2 regions of the Parabacteroides timonensis genome follow, and region 2 is predicted to be linked to the other one. Evidence: riboswitches for the same ligand, from Rfam matches in the RefSeq annotation. Region 2 holds a riboswitch; the other holds the start of a gene.
The links. A riboswitch is a leader RNA that binds a small molecule or an ion and turns the genes downstream of it on or off. The one in region 2 is predicted to bind cobalamin.
Positions count from the first base shown of each region.

Region 1: another riboswitch for cobalamin. It lies ahead of BQ7394_RS18625 (porin family protein); the one in region 2 lies ahead of BQ7394_RS03845 (TonB-dependent receptor).

Region 1 is NZ_LT669941.1:2,761,434-2,764,862, forward strand. Features, by position in the region: gene priA (replication restart helicase PriA) at 1-735, opposite strand, end outside; gene BQ7394_RS18625 (porin family protein) at 805-1,398, opposite strand; cobalamin riboswitch at 1,666-1,863, opposite strand; gene murQ (N-acetylmuramic acid 6-phosphate etherase) at 1,905-2,726, opposite strand; gene BQ7394_RS18635 (ATPase) at 2,741-3,429, opposite strand, start outside.
Region 2 is NZ_LT669940.1:787,920-791,348, reverse strand. Features, by position in the region: gene BQ7394_RS03845 (TonB-dependent receptor) at 1-1,219, opposite strand, end outside; cobalamin riboswitch at 1,352-1,554, opposite strand; gene BQ7394_RS03840 (O-acetylhomoserine aminocarboxypropyltransferase/cysteine synthase family protein) at 1,673-2,953, shown strand; gene BQ7394_RS03835 (DUF6383 domain-containing protein) at 3,274-3,429, opposite strand, start outside.

The DNA.
Region 1 (3,429 bases), on a different contig from region 2:
ACCACTACGTTCCAACAACTCCTTCTTAGAGACTTCCTGAACCAACGCCGGATTCAAGGCATGACTCAGATCCAGATAGCAAACTAATAAAAGTTCCTGTTTCTTCGCCCGCTTAAAATCTGTAAATACCGCCTGTAACCGTTCTTCAGTAGCATATTCTTCCGATAAGCGAATAAAGGTTTGCATCTTCGGGACAAATCCCCGTTTCATTTCCTCACTCACCACTACCGCTCCACGGGCCATCAGGGAAGCAACTACAGGAACTACATTACGGAGCCCTGTCTTTTTCTCCAGTTCCGACACGGTCAGTTTCAGGACACCGGTAAAAGCGTCCAGTACCGACTGTTCATTCGGCCTCAAAGGGGCATCTGCCTCAAAGTCGGGATTATAGGTGACAGCCGTTTCACTTTCCAGTTTCAAACCGGAAGGCAAGGCTGCTTTATATACATCCCCCAGTTTACACATATAGTAGGATGAGATCCATTTCCAGAAACGGAGTTGCGGACGGCGCAGTACGGGAGTCGCATCCAACAAGGCATAAATTTCTTTCGTTTCAAAATCCGTATCAGGCCTGCGTTCATGCACATCCATTACAATCGCCGTATAATAGCGCTTCTTACCGAAATGGACAATCACCCGACAACCGGGAATGACAGCAGTTTCCAGATCGGAAGGAATACTATAAGTATAGCTATTCTCTAACGGAAGGGGTAATATGACATCTGCGTATTTCATTTACGAGGTCAAAAGTAACAAAAAAGGCCGGACTGTTAAAGTCCGGCCCTGCATATCTTTTATCTGTTATCAAAACAAAACTGCAGCTGTTATAGACCATCCACGGTTCTTAGCACCTCCCAAATCCAGTTTGTCTGCACTGTAATTGTCAGTCAATCCCAATCCGTAATTTATCCCTACCTGTAAATGGCTTATCAATTCAGCCCCTACACCGAAGTTTAGTCCTGCACTGAAGTTTTTTGTTTTCATCTGTTCGCCCAAAACATTCCAGATTTTATCTCCTCCGACACGGAAACCGATATAGGGTCCGGCCGACAGATAAGCTTTAACAAGAGGAATACCGAATTTCCATTTCAAATTGACCGGTACATCGAGATAATCCGTTTTTATACTGGTCTTTTCAGTACCTTTCGCTTTCAGTTCCAGTCCTTTCTGAGAATAAAGGATCGCCGCATCCAGTCCGATACCTACCAGTGGAATTGTTGTCTCGATCATCGGACCGATCTGGAACCCTGTCACATTATCCGCTTTCAATATATCAGAATTCAGATGAACGGACGATATGTTTACTCCTCCTTTTAATCCGAACTTCAGTTGTGACTTAGCCGGCACGGCTATGAATACCATCAAAATAACCAAAACTAAACCTGTAACCTTCTTCATATTGCCTGTTGTTAATTAATTATGTTTGCAAATAAACGCACTTTTCCTATAATAAACAAGTATTCCTATCATCCTGTTCATTCATAAAAAGGAAAGCATGCACCGATTACGGAGCTCATCCCGCAAACCGATCCATGCCTCTTTTCCTAATTATTATGGCAAAATAATTAAAAACAAAAACGTTCAGACAGCTAGAGGGGAAACGGGAGTAAGAATAGTGGAGACGACAAGCTGCCCCCTGTTCTCTTCCGGCCTTTCCTCGAAGCCGTCGAAATAACATGCCTTGCAGGTCTTCTGACTTACTTCCGGTTTGAGCGCCTTCCCATTCAAAAAAGAACAGTGGCACTAGTGTTGCCCAATCCGTTATGAAGCTTACAGCAGCGGGACTGTCCGGGATTTACACCCGATTCCCTTTTAATCCTTTCCTGCGGATACAGGTCCGGAACAATGCACATCGCAAATATAGAGATATTTTCGTTTCGTTCTCCATCAGTTGATGAAAAATATCAAATATTATGTTTTCGATATTCATCAACGGCAGCCTTTACCGATCCATACATGAGAAGGAGTCGCTGCGACTGGCCATAACTCAGTCCCAACTCCTCTGCCACCATCCGCGTTCCGCGGTCGACCAGTTTCTGATTAGTCAATTGCATATTGATCATCCGGTTGCCTTTTACACGCCCCAACCGGATCATAACAGATGTTGAAATCATATTCAGAATCATCTTTTGTCCCGTACCGGACTTCATACGCGAACTACCGGTTACAAATTCCGGACCGACAATCATTTCGATCGCCACATCGGCCTGAGCAGCCATGGGTGAATCCGGATTACTAGAGATAGAGGCTGTCAGTATCCCCTGCTCACGGGCTTTACGCAAAGCTCCAATCACATAAGGGGTCGCACCGGATGCAGCAATACCGATCACCGTATCTTTGGTCGTGACCTGATGCTCCTGCAATTCCTCCCAACCACGCTCCATGTCATCTTCCGCATTCTCTACCGGATTGCGAAGAGCTGTATCGCCACCGGCAATCAGACCGATCACCAAAGTAGGGGGCATTCCGAAAGTAGGAGGTATTTCAGAAGCATCGAGCACTCCCAGCCGACCGCTTGTTCCGGCCCCCAGATAAAAGATACGCCCTCCCTGTTTCATCCGGGGAACGATCTGATCTACCAGTTTCTCTATCTGGGGGATTGTTTTTTGCACTGCCAATGCGACCTTCTGGTCTTCTGTGTTTATATCTTCCAACAACTCCCGAACAGATTTCTCTTCCAGGTCATTATATAATGAATCTTGTTCTGTTATTTTAGTAAATGACATAATCAAATATAAGTTTACTTACCATGATACGCAATCAATCCCTCCATCGGACTTTGCGCAATCGCTCCAAGATGGAGACCCAAATCAAAAGCAATATCTTTCAGTATATCCTGATAATACCAGGCGACTGAACCGACCAGGTGGACAGGTAATTCAAAACAATCATACTGCTTCACGTTTCGGGTAAAAAATGCCAGAAAGCTACGGGTGACCAGTTCCCAAATGGCAGGTTCATCCAAATGCTCCCGTATAAAAGGGGAAAGGCCGGCCAGAAAACGGTTAGGGAAAGGTTGCCGGTAAACCTTGTCCATAATCGATGCCGGAGTCAACCCATATTGTGTAAGAAACTGCTCTTTAAGGGCCGGAGGTAGTTGGTTTTTCAAGACATCCCCAATCAATAGCTTACCCAATACAGCACCGCTTCCCTCATCTCCCAGAATAAATCCCAGGGGAGAAACGTTCTTTATAATCTCTTTACCATCGTAATAACAGGAGTTCGAACCGGTTCCCAGAATACAAGCTATCCCCGGCTCGTCGCCACATAAAGCACGGGCAGCAGCCAAGAGATCACTCCCTACCTCAACAGGTACAGACAGATACCGGTTAACAGACCGACGTATCATTTCATTCTTTTCAGGGAAAGCACAACCCGCCCCGTAAAAATAGACAGCGGAAGGTATAAGGTCTTTTAATGCAGGCAGTA
Region 2 (3,429 bases):
AACTATTGATGTAATCTCCATTCCAGTCATATTTACGAAATGCAGTATCGACTGTCAGTGAATGATCCCAGGTATGCGAAAGAGAGGCATTTAATTTTAAATCTTTGATCAAAAAATCCTGCTTCAGGTAACGAGCTGAAATATTCCAGGCATCTACCTTTCTTTCTGCCATACCATATACTTTACTTTGGATAGACCCGGTCTGCAAATCTTTATTTACTTTAGAATAAGAACCTGAAATAAAGAATGCATCTGCCCAGGATTTATTGACAAACCCGACTTCCAATTGTCCCAGAAAAGAGAAATAATCATCATGAAAACGTTTACGGTCTACCAATACAAAATCACGTGCACTTTCATCCCACACTTCAACATCCTTCATCTTATAATCATTCTTCGAATAATTGACTCCGATAGTCGGCCTGATGATCAAATCTGTCTTTGGATCTACAAATTGTGCATTCAAATCAGCCTTGTGTGTATGGAAAGAACCGATACCGTACGAAACATCCAGGTAATTCTTCTTCACCTGGTTAGTAATAATGTTGATTGCTCCTCCCAACGCATCTGCTCCCAGGCTGGCTGGTACCACTCCTTTATAAATTTCGATCCGGTCGATGATATTAACAGGCAGGTTAGCCAGTGAAACACCGCTGCCTTTGGCGTCCAAAGGCATTCCGTCGATAAAATAACGGACGGAGTTACCCGACATTCCGTTGATAGACAAGTCAAAGTCTGAACCGACTCCACCTTCTTCCCGGATCTTAATGCCGGTTGTCCGGTTCACCATTTCATTCAGATTCTTAAGTGTGTTGATCTGTGGTTTAACATCCAACGCATTGACAGAAAAAGCACTTTCTTTTACCTGTTGGGTTTTCGTTTTACCGTATACTTCAACCGAATTCAGGGTTATGGAGTTTTCTTCCATTGTGAAATTCATTGTCGTATTTTTACGGATATCGACAACGGTTTTTATGGTGTTGTAACCTAACAGCCTAATTATAAGGGTACGTTTACCGGGAGTTACCGACAATGAATAACGTCCCCGATCGTCGGTATACGTTCCCGAAGTCGTATTTTCTATAGCGACAGTAGCCAACGGGAGTGGTGTCCCATCCTTTTCTTTTACTTCGCCGGATAAAATCACTTTATTCTGTGCCGCCAGACTTACAGGGAACAAACAAATCAATAACAGAAGTACATGCATGAAACCTCTCATTTCACCAAATTCATTAATTGTTTTTTACATGCTTTCGATGAAAGAAACAATAGAACACATGAACAGGCAGAACCTCCGGTAAGTAGATGAATGTTCTTTCTCATATGTTTTTTAGCCTTATCTCCCGAAAGCTTTAAACTTGTTATCTTGGCAGGTCTTCTGACTTACTCCATCTTTGAACGTCCTTCCCATTCATTGCGAACAGTGGATTGAGTCGTGCTCAAAGACTTTGGCGGAGCTTACAGCAGCGGGTCTGTTCAGGATTTTCACCTGATTCCCTTTTCATCACTTTTCCGTGGAATTGGAAACGTGACACCAAAATTGGGTACAAAGGTACAGATTATTTTGAAACAATAGTGTATTTTTTATAATTGATCGAAGATTTGTGTAAACAGAACAAACTATTCTTTACTTTTGTCTGCAGAATATAATTACATAGCAAACATAAAAAATATGAGCAATTCATTCAAGCCGGCAACTTTGTGTGTACAAGGTGGTTGGCAACCTAAAAAGGGAGAGCCTCGTGTACTTCCTATCTATCAGAGTACTACATTCAAGTATGAAACCAGCGAACAGATGGCTAAATTGTTCGACCTGGAAGAGAGTGGTTATTTTTATACCCGCCTGCAAAACCCGACAAATGATGCCGTAGCATCCAAAATAGCGGCGTTGGAAGGTGGTGTTGCCGCCATGTTGACTTCATCGGGACAGGCGGCCAATTTCTTTGCCTGTTTCAATATTTGTGAAGCCGGCGATCATATTGTAAGTGCAACTGGTATTTATGGAGGTACATACAACTTGCTGTCCGTTACCTTGAAGAAGTTGGGTATCGAATGCACTTTCATCGATCAGGATGCCAGCGAAGAAGAGATCGGTAAGGCTTTCCGTCCGAATACAAAGTTATTGTTCGGCGAAACGATCTCCAATCCGGGAGTAATGGTGTTGGATATTGAGAAGTTTGCCCGTATCGCTCATAGCCACGGTGTGCCTTTGATCGTCGACAATACATTCGCAACACCGATCAACTGCCGTCCGTTCGAATGGGGTGCTGATATCGTAACACATTCTACAACTAAATATATGGACGGACACGCGACTGCTGTCGGTGGTTGTATCGTCGACAGCGGCAACTTCGACTGGGAAGCACATGCCGACAAATATCCGGGCCTTTGCCAGCCGGACGAATCTTATCACGGACTGACTTATACAAAGACATTCGGCAAGATGGCTTATATCACGAAAGCAACCAGCCAGCTGATGCGCGACCTGGGTTCTATCCAGTCTCCACAGAATGCATTCCTGTTGAATTTGGGTCTGGAAACATTGCATTTACGTATGCCACAGCATTGTAAAAATGCATTGGCTGTTGCTAAATGGTTACAGAACTGCGACAAGGTTGCTTGGGTGAACTATCCGGATCTGGAAGGGAATAAGTATTATGACCTGACAAAGAAATATCTGCCGAACGGTTCATGTGGCGTGTTGTCATTCGGCCTGAAAGGTGGACGTGAGGTTTCTATCAAGTTCATGGATAGCTTGAAGCTGGCAGCTATCGTTACTCACGTAGCAGACGCACGTACTTGTGTGCTTCACCCGGCAAGCCATACACACCGCCAGCTGACAGACGAACAGTTGAAGGAAGCCGGTATTGCTCCGGATCTGATCCGTTTCTCTGTCGGTATCGAAAGTGCGGACGATATTATTGCGGATATTGAGCAGGCTTTGAATCAATAAGAATTATTAGTTCATATAAGACAACCGTATTATATGAAAGATGCTTTCCGTCAGGAATCGTCTTCTATATAATACGGTTTTTCTATTTAACATAATAGACTCAGTTTCCTGGAGCTCTTTAAAAACAAAACCCCATCGACAATAAATATCGACGGGGTTGTTTTTTTGTCCATTTCCTCACTTCACAGTGGTACTCATGGATGAACTTTATTTTATTTTTATTACTAAAATTGCGCTTCCAATCTGTTCACCTTCACAGGCTACTCACCCTTCCCCGAAGGGAAGAGTAGAGAAGCATTCTTTTAATTATTATTTATTTCTTATTTAACGATTGCTTTAACAGCAGCTTCGCCTTCAACAGCTACTACAACTACACCAGCAGGAGCAGAGATTGTAGCGTCGTCAGAAGAAAGAACTGTGTTAGCGATTGTCTGACCAAGAACGTTGCTGATAGCAACTTTCTTACCAGCAGCACC